One region of the Lysinibacillus sp. Y5S-8 genome, then DNA from elsewhere that is predicted to be linked to it. Evidence: riboswitches for the same ligand, from Rfam matches in the RefSeq annotation. Region 1 holds a riboswitch; each other region holds the start of a gene.
The links. A riboswitch is a leader RNA that binds a small molecule or an ion and turns the genes downstream of it on or off. The one in region 1 is predicted to bind S-adenosylmethionine.

Region 1 (3,281 bases):
TACAAAAGCAGCGGATGCACTAGGACTAACACAGTCTGCTGTGAGCCATGCCGTGTCTAGTTTAGAAAAAGAATTTGGCTTTGCTCTCATTCATCGAAGTCGTGCAGGTGTAACACTGACGAGTGAGGGGCAGACCATGCTAAGGGCGATGCGTCAGGTCCTGGATGCCCAGGAATTATTGCAGCAGGAAGCGGCCCATATACTGGGTGTAACACGCGGGAAAGTTCGAATTGGCGTTATTTCAAGTATTTCCTCGAATTGGATGCCAGAAATTGTTCGTATTATGGATCATCAATTTCCAGGGATACAAGTAGAGTTACGAGAGGGAGATTATTACGAAATTGAACAATGGCTGCTAAGTGGGGAAGTCGAGGTAGGATTCTTGAATGGTCAAAAATCAGAGCAATATCAATTTATGGAATTACAACAAGACCCTTTATTATGTATTGTTTCAGATAAAAGCCCTTTATTTCATAAGACAGAAATTGATATTGTTGACCTAGAAGATATGCCTTTTATCATGACTTCCTATAAAGGGACAAATGATGTAAAGGTACTGTTGGAGCAATATCATGTAAAGCCCCATATTCGCTTTGAGCTTTCTGAGGAGGTAGGGATTCTTTCAATGATTTCCCATCATTTAGGCATTAGTATTTTGCCTCAATTGGTCATTCAACATTTACCAGCAACGTTAAAAGCAATCCCGCTAAAGCAAGGAGGCTACCGTACCATTGGAATTGCGATGAAGCACCACGCTTCCCCTGTTACTAAGAAATTTGCGGAAATATTAAGTGCTTGGTTAAAAGAGCAAAATAGTACGCTATGATTGTGGCTATTGAAGCACATCCTTACATTACGTTAAAATAGAATTTGTATATATTGTAGAAAATAGGTGAGTGTATGGGGACATTACAAGGCAAAACCGTACTCATTACAAGTGGGGGAACACTTGAAAAATGGGATCGTGTACGAGGGCACACGAATTTATCAAAAGGGACAATGGGCTGTTATTTAGCAGAGGCCGCATTGGCTAAGGGTGCGAATGTAATATATATGCATGGCTACTTTGCACAGCTTCCAGCAAACCACGACAAAATGACATTGGTAAAATTTGAAGGTATAGAGGATTTAGGAGAAAAGGTACGTCATGCGGTTCAGCTACAACAAGTCGATATTGTCATTATGGCTGCTGCTGGCTCCGATTGGGTTATTGACAAGGTTTATGATCAATCCGGTAATTTAATGGAGGAAGCGGGGAAAATGCCTTCTGACGAACCACCTATTATCCATTTTAAAAAGGCACCAAAAGTATTAGGGCAAATCAAGGGCTGGCAACCAAATGTAACGTTAGTGGGCTTTAAGCTAGAAGCTACAAATGATGAGGATTTTTTACTCGCTCGTGCAAGACTGCGTATGGAAGCAGCGCATGCTCAATTTATGGTTGCAAATAGCTCGCAGTCTTTATATGGCGGGGATGAGCCTCATTGGATCGTGCCTGCTGAGGGGCAACCAATTAAGATGATGGGCAAGCAACAGACAGCACAAACTTTAATGGAATGTTTGCATGGGGAATAACGTGATGAACTGTGGAGAAGGTCATACTTCTACACAGTTTTTTTCTTTGCCATTGTGGTTAGATAGACTGACATAGCATACAATACGATAGGATTATGAGTGAATTGTAGCAGAGAGGATGCTATTACAAAGTATTCAGCTAGGTTTTCTAATATTTTATATTGACATTCGGATAACAGAATTATAGAATTATTTTCAAGAAACGCAGTACTCTTATCAAGAGAGGTGGAGGGACTTGGCCCCATGAAGCCTCGGCAACCGAGAAGATAGGTGCCAAATCCAACAGATGGTGCCTGAGAGATAGGAGGGGCTATCAATCGGTTTGATGCGTTGGCCTCTTTTGTACAACTAGGAGAATAAAGAGGGGGTGTATCGTATGGCTCAATCGGCAAAGGTAGATGATAAAAAATTAGAGGCAATTGCTAAGGCAATTCAAAATCTTGAATTTGGTGAAGTGAATATTACGATTCAAGATGGTGTGATTGTGCAAATTAATAGGCTTGAAAAGCAGAGATTTCCACAGAAGAAATAATGATCATTTCAGTTGAACGATGTGAAAAGGCCACCAATAAGCATGGTTTCCATTGCTTACAAGTGGCTCTTTTTTTATGGAAATTAGCTATAAAAGCTTTTTGGAATTGGACCGATATGACGGCGATGATAGAGAAGGGGTTCTTTTTGAGAATTTGTAATGTCTAGCACTTGCCCAATAAAAATAGTATGATCGCCTGCATCTATTTGCTGAAATGATTTACATTGTAAAATAGCTGCTGTATCATGTAAAATCGGTAGCCCAAAAGTAGAAGTAGACCATTTAGCTTGAGCAAAGCGATCCGGGACTTTACTTGCAAATAATGTACATAAATGCTCTTGATTACTCGCTAAAATATTGACAGCGAATTTTTCTGCACCCATAAAGTAAGAATGGAGCTGAGATTTTTTATCAAGTGACCATAAAATAAGTAGTGGGTCAATGGAAACAGATGCAAAAGAATTGACTGTTAAGCCAATTGGATTCGTTTCATGACATGCGGTCACAACCGTTACACCTGTAGGATAGTTACCTAATGCCAATTTAAAAGCAGCTACTTGATCTGTCATTCAAATCACCTCTTTATAGTTAGTAATAAATTAGTTAACGGAGTTAGTAGGTAAATTGCACTTTTTTTCATACCATATAGTAACTCCTTTTCTTAAGTAAATTTTAAATCAATTAAACATCCAGGTAAAGCTAATGGGGGAAAGAAAGGGGAATTGCCATGACTTTATATTTTGATCATCTGGTACATCAAGTAGAATCACCAGAAAATATAAAGGTTTTCTTCAATAAACGAAATGTCCGTACAGTGAACGGTGGTCAACACACGATGTGGGGGACTTATAATACGCTAAGCTATTTTGGCTTAAGCTATATTGAACAAATCGCTATTTATGATCGTGATTTATTTGAGCAAGCGGCTTTGTACCCTTATTCCCTACATTATACGTTTAAACGTGATCGTGAGCGCCAAGGATTTTCACGAATTGCCTTGCGCACCAAAAATATTGAAGACGAGGGTCAACGATTGCGTGCAATGGGCTTTGACGTATATGGTCCCGATGCCTGTAGCCGAACAAGACCAGATGGCACGATACTAGAATGGAAGCTATTGCATTTTGGCATGCCCAATCTTTCATTGGATTTTCCATTCTTAATTGAATGGGCA
Region 2 (3,281 bases), 2.1 Mb from region 1:
GGAGGCTGAAAAAAGATATGCTAGCCAATTTCCGCATATATTTTGGCAGCGATGGCATCCTTATATTGTGAATGTATTACAGCAGGATGTTGCCAAATCTATAGCTGTTAAAGCGGTACTAGACCATTTTAACATTGGTCCTGAGAATGCTATTGCTTTTGGAGATGGGAATAATGATATTGATATGTTAGAGCATGTAGGACTAGGTATTGCTATGGGAAATGGTAGCGCAGCTCTAAAAGCGGTTGCGAATTTTGTTACAAAGAGTTCCACTGAAGGTGGTATTGACTTTGCTTTACGGCAGTTTCAAATGATATAAAGCTGCTGAAGGTCTTAAAGTCGATGCTTCAGGTTCTCTTAGATATATTGAAGGAACTTGTTAATCAATGAGTTTTAATAAATTTTGGGTGGGATGTTATATGGCACATCATGTGCAATCTCTAATTGAACATTACGGGTATTTGGGTATTATCGTGATCCTAATTGGAGGCGTTGTTGGGTTGCCACTTCCTGATGAAGTCTTTCTAACATATGTTGGCTACAGTGTTTATATAGAAAGCCTTGAACACATTCCCGCTTTAGTAAGTGCAATGATTGGTGCAGTTGGCGGTATTACCTTAAGCTACTATATCGGCTATCGTTTTGGCTTACCATTATTGCAGAAATATGGACCCAAAATTCATATTACGGAGCAAAAAATTGATTTTACAAAACAACTGTTTACTAAAATTGGGCCAACTTTATTATTAATAGGCTATTTTATACCTGGTGTACGGCATCTGACAGCCTATATTGCGGCAATTAATAATTATCCATATAGAAAGTTTGCTTTTTTTGCCTATACAGGGGCATTTATCTGGACTTTCACATTTATAACGTTAGGGAGGATGCTTGGGGAGAAGTGGCGGTTTGTTGGTTATTATTTATCCCATTATAGTATTTATCTCATCCTATTGTTTGGCCTCGTAATGCTCATCGTTTACTATCTATTCAAAAAAAGAAATATACGAAAATAAAGGTCTGTATGATTCAACACATGAATCGTACAGACCTTTGTGTTATGGCAAAATAGCAAATGAGCGTACAGGGAATCCAGATGCCTTTTCAGGCTTAGGGACGATATTGAAGATAATTGCCCCCTTCGCAGGTAGCTTGTCCAAGTTAGTCATCAACTCAATTTGATAGATGTTTTGTTCAAGCACGAAGTATTCGCCATCTAGCTTACCATTTTTGTGAAAATCAGCGGCTGAATCAGTATCAAATGTTTCATGGCCAAGTGCACTTATTTGACGTTCCTTCAATAAAAATTGTAAAGCCTCTAAGCCCCAGCCTGGTATATGGTTATGTCCATCCATATCTTGGTTACTAAATGCCTCTTTATCTGGCCAGCGCTTACTCCAATCCGTACGTAGCGCTACAAAGGTACCTGCTTCAATTACTCCATGTTGTGCTTCAAAATCAAAAATATCTTGCACACTTAGCGAGAAGTCATGATTGCTAGCAGCTTCTCGTGATTTATCAATGACGACAAGAGGAAGAACTAGTTCTTTTAGTTCTAATTCTTCTAGATAGCGGGAGTCTCGCACAAAATGAATGGGTGGGTCGATATGTGTGCCATATTGTCCTGGGAACGTGAATTGTTGTGCGAAGAACCCGTCATCATGAGAGAATAATGTTTCAAATTTAGCATCTTCAAACATAAAAAAATGTGGGGAATTAGGGCCGAATGTATGTGTTAAATCAACCCATTGTTTTGATTTTAATAATTGTAATGCTTGTAAAAGTTGGTTTGACATTGATTTCACTGCTTTCTGTTAAAATTAGTAGAAAATAAAAAAGAGTCCCCTTAGAAGAGGACTCCAAAATAAGCAACGGTAGTTCTTCTTCTCATCTTTAAGGCTTAAAATTTTGCCAATTGGAATTAGCACCATACTGTTGAGCTGGTTGCTGAGACTTCATCGGGCCAATCCCTCCGTCTCTCTCGATAAGAAAAGTGATATAAGAATTTTCAGAAATAATAATAAAAACACTTTAGCATAGAATTTTATAGTTTACAAGTTCGATAGAGATATAAGGGTAAATTTTTTTACCAACTTAAATTTATGGTTATGCCACAACAACCATTATCCATAAGACGTATTCTGAAATTGTCTGGTGTATAATTTGCATCAAATTTCATCGTAATGCCTGTTGATGTGATTAATTTATCAACCTCTGTTTTATTTGAAAGCTGTGCAGCATTCATTAGATCATGTGCAAATTGTTGGGAGCTATCAATTTTATCCGTAAGCAATTGAGCCTGTTGCATTATCGCCTTTATCCGTGTAGCTGAAATTTTTAATTTATGTGTGTCGACAGGTGGAAAGGGGTTAGTGTTCGGCATTGCTAAATGTTGAGGAATAGGTCTAACGGCAAGCTGCTGGGCAAGTGGCGACGTTGGGTAATGATAAGGATGAACAAAGTACGGATAAGGATTGTAATACAATGTAATTCCTCCTATCCTATAGCTGATATCTTATCTTATGTAGCTAGACGTCTTTAGGTGTTATTTTGCAGTGCAATGTCTGTCCTAATCATTTAAAAAGGAAGCCAAAGTGAGCTTCCTCTTTTAGCCGAGAACATGTAAGACATCATCAATTTTTTTACTATGAGACAGTATACCGTAATTCATCCATGTTAAAAAATCCACTTCATATACACAGTTGGTTTTGACTGCAGCTAGATTTTTCCACATAGAAGTTTTTAAAATCGTACGCTCCTCGTTCTCGTAAATGGAATGTTGTTTATCAAAAGTAATAAATAAATGATCCGCATCTAATTGCAGCAATTGATCAAATGTCAGTGGTGCTTTACGTTGATTGTGCGGAATACTCCAGACAAGTGGATGTGGCATTAAACCTAGGTCACGATATAAAATTGGCCCCGTATAGCCACATTCAGGACCCGCATATAGAGTAATGCCAATAGCTGAAATGCGGAGAAATGCCACACTTTGCCCATAAACGGATTTACTAAGAATTCCTTTTGCTTGCCGTACCTTATCCTCATATTGTAGGATCACATCTTGCATCAAGGAGGTTTTTCCCGTTAAATCAGCAATCTTAAACAAAGTAGACTGCCAGTTCTCTCCAGGATGTGAGATATGACAGATGGGAGCTACTTCATTTAAATGATGACAGGATTCCCATCGCTCTATACCTGCATCTAGCATAATTAATGTTGGTTTATAGTGAAGGAGTCGATCCATTTCTCCATTTTGTACATCGATATCAGGCACTTCT
Region 3 (3,281 bases), 1.4 Mb from region 1:
CCTTCAATGGGCCAAGCTCTGCAAGCTGTTTTTTGATGACCTCTTTACCACCTTCGATATTGCTAGTCTCAGGCTTAATTAAAGCGATCATAATGAAAAATAGAGCTACAGACATAATGATTGAGAAGGGGGCAGCATAGAGCAACCAAGCACCCCAGGAGATATCCACATTAAATTGTTCCTGAATAAAGTTTAAAGCGACCATATTTTGAGCTGCTGCTGTCTTGATACCGATATTCCAAATGGAAACGGCTTGTACCGAAGTAATAACAAGTAAAGCGGCGAGTCGACTATCGCGTGGTAAACCAAATGCTGCGACCATCCCTAGCAATATTGGTACGACTGCGCCTGCACGTGCTGTGGCAGAAGGAACAAAAAAAGCGAGGGCTATAGAAACTAAAATGGCGCCGAATACGATAGCTTTTGTTTTTGTTCCTACAAGTGAAAGGATCCAGAGAGCAAGCCGTTTATGTAAGTTGGTAATTTGCATGGCTGCTGCTAAAAAAAGAGCTGCTGCTACTAGTGCGACAGCGGAATTACTAAATCCACTTAAGGATAATTTTAAAGCGCCAGCAGTTCCTAATTCTGTAGCAGGATCGTCCATTGATGGAGCGAGCCCTAGTAGAACAGTTACAAGTGCAATGATCATGGCTGAGCTAACGGGATAGGACACGGCCTCTGTTACCCATAGGATGACTGCGAATGCTAAGATGGCTAAAGCTCGTTGTCCAGCGATTGGTAAGTCACCGTTATTAGGTAAAAAAGTAATGATGATTAGTAAAGCAAAGGCCAAGCCAATCCATAGTGGCTTTAAATTCCGTTTCGTAGCTGTTTGATTGGGTGAAGACATATTTTCTCATCCTTTCTACGATAAATATGACGATTATTATCCATAACATCGGTTAGTAAAATGTTTTATTAAGATAAGAACTTGTCTATTTTATTGTAAAAAAATAAGTATGCAGAATAGCTGCTTTTTACAGCGATATAAGTAGATAAAGAGAAAATATACGGTCATAAAAAATACAAAAATATCCATTGGAATATTATTTCTTTTTCTTGAATGCAGACGTTACTTTAGGCTCTGTGCCCTTCACTAATCGTTGGATATTTTCGATGTGCAGGATAATAGCTATGCCAAAAAGAAGGACAGCGATTATAGTTGGGCCAATTCCAGGAATCCATAAATATGTTGCAGTACAAAAAACGAGATAAAACTCTAGAACACCGACAATTAAATAGTTAGTTGCAAAGGATAAAATGACAAATAAAATAAGTGCAAATAAACCAATCTTCCAATCTACAGCAAGTAGAATTCCAATAATAGAGGCAGTTCCTTTCCCACCATTGAAACCCATATAAAATGGGAAATTATGACCCAAAATAACCCCTGCAGCAATAATGTAGGTCAGGAGCCATATTTCTCCTTCGGTTAAATGCGAAGCATCCGCTAAATAAAAGTGTGCACCGATAATAGCTACAACGCCTTTGCCAATATCGATTAGGGCTACTAAAACGCCATATTTCCAGCCGAGGGAAAGTGTAGCATTAGAGGCACCAGCATTGCCATGGCCAGCTTTTTTTAAATCAACCCCTGATAAAAATTGTGCCACTTTAGAGCCGTGAATACAGCCAATTAAATATCCAACTAAGAGAAAAATGATCACGGCTTTTACCATAAAAATACTCCTTTCGATTTTTTTTCTAAATTAGTGTATGCGTTCATATTACGTATAAGAGCTGACAGAAGTTTCGGAAAAAATAAAATTTACATATTGACAGAAAAAAACTCTATGTTTATACTGTGTTACAACGATGGAAATTGAATCTTATACTCTTATCAAGAGCGGCGGAGGGATAGGCCCTATGATGCCCAGCAACCAGTAAGTGATGAACTTACTAAGGTGCTAATTCCTACAGATTCTTACTTGGATCTGGCAGATAAGGGGAGGAAAACTTGCAACCGCAACCCTCTTCTTAACTGGAGAGGGTTTTGTTTTCTACACATAAATCCTCCTCATCTCCGGTACCATCGTAAAAAAATAATTGGAGGTACACAATGACAAATTTTAAACCAGAAACATTGCTGTTACATGGTGGTCAAGAGCCAGACCCAGTGACGGGCTCTAGAACAGTTCCTGTCTATCGCTCAACTGCTTTCGTATTTAAGGACACTGCTCATGCGCAACGTCTTTTTGCCTTAGAGGAAGCGGGGAACATTTACACACGGATTACAAATCCGACAGTGGATGTTTTTGAAAAGCGTGTGGCCTTGTTGGAAGGTGGAACAGCAGCAGTAGCACTTTCATCTGGTGCAGCAGCTATCGCATTCTCCATTTTAAATCTAGCTGGAGTAGGCGATGAAATAGTAGCAGGAAGTTCTTTATATGGCGGTACGTATAATTTATTTGCTAACACATTACCGAAGTATGGCATTAAAACAATTTTTGTAGATGAAACAAACCCAGAGAATTTTAAGGCTGCGATTACCGATAAAACGAAAGCTGTCTTCGCTGAAATTTATGGTAATCCAAGTTTAAAAGTTTTAGATATTGAAGCAGTAGCTAAGATTGCACATGATAACAGTTTACCATTAATCATCGATAGTACATTTGCTTCTCCTTATGGTTCCACACCAATTGAATACGGTGCAGATATTGTTGTTCACTCCGCAACTAAATGGATAGGTGGTCATGGTACAACTTTAGGTGGGGTTGTTGTAGACGCTGGTAAGTTTGATTGGACTAGTGGACGATTCCCTGGATTTACGGAACCAGATGCTTCTTACCATGGATTACGTTACGGAATTGATACAGCTTCTGCTGCTTTTGCTACGAAGCTACGCGTACAGTTGTTACGTGACTTCGGTCCAACATTAAGTGCTGATGCAGCGTTTAATTTACTACAAGGTTTAGAAACGCTTCATTTGCGTATCCCTAAACACAATGAAAATGCGTTGGCAGTTGCTGAATATTTACGAAACCACCCATCTGTGGAGTATGTAAACTATAATGGCCTAGAAGATTTTGCGACACATGATTTGGCGAAAAAATACTTGAAAAATGGCTTCGGTTCTGTGCTTACATTTGGCATTAAAGGTGGACGTGAGGCTGGACGAAAGCTAATTGATAGCGTGAAGCTGTTTTCACATGTAGCAAATGTAGGGGATGCCAAATCGCTCATTATTCACCCAGCATCTACTACACATCAGCAATTATCAACAGATGAATTAATTCAAGCTGGCGTAACTGAGTCGCTCATTCGCTTATCCATCGGTTTAG

Region 2: another riboswitch for S-adenosylmethionine. It lies ahead of V6670_RS21460 (cyclase family protein); the one in region 1 lies ahead of V6670_RS08500 (YezD family protein).
Region 3: another riboswitch for S-adenosylmethionine. It lies ahead of V6670_RS01855 (O-acetylhomoserine aminocarboxypropyltransferase/cysteine synthase family protein); the one in region 1 lies ahead of V6670_RS08500 (YezD family protein).

The regions. Positions count from the first base shown of each region.
Region 1 is NZ_CP145889.1:1,803,053-1,806,333, forward strand. It holds gene V6670_RS08490 (LysR family transcriptional regulator) at 1-826, shown strand, start outside; gene V6670_RS08495 (phosphopantothenoylcysteine decarboxylase) at 901-1,575, shown strand; SAM riboswitch class I at 1,786-1,882, shown strand; gene V6670_RS08500 (YezD family protein) at 1,952-2,107, shown strand; gene V6670_RS08505 (flavin reductase family protein) at 2,191-2,676, opposite strand; gene V6670_RS08510 (VOC family protein) at 2,835-3,281, shown strand, end outside.
Region 2 is NZ_CP145889.1:4,382,761-4,386,041, reverse strand. It holds partial or broken gene V6670_RS21470 (Cof-type HAD-IIB family hydrolase) at 1-319, shown strand, start outside; gene V6670_RS21465 (DedA family protein) at 420-1,016, shown strand; gene V6670_RS21460 (cyclase family protein) at 1,059-1,796, opposite strand; SAM riboswitch class I at 1,885-1,991, opposite strand; gene V6670_RS21455 (hypothetical protein) at 2,087-2,485, opposite strand; gene V6670_RS21450 (helix-turn-helix domain-containing protein) at 2,609-3,281, opposite strand, start outside.
Region 3 is NZ_CP145889.1:378,397-381,677, forward strand. It holds gene V6670_RS01845 (DASS family sodium-coupled anion symporter) at 1-850, opposite strand, end outside; gene V6670_RS01850 (glycerol-3-phosphate acyltransferase) at 1,047-1,679, opposite strand; SAM riboswitch class I at 1,835-1,948, shown strand; gene V6670_RS01855 (O-acetylhomoserine aminocarboxypropyltransferase/cysteine synthase family protein) at 2,060-3,281, shown strand, end outside.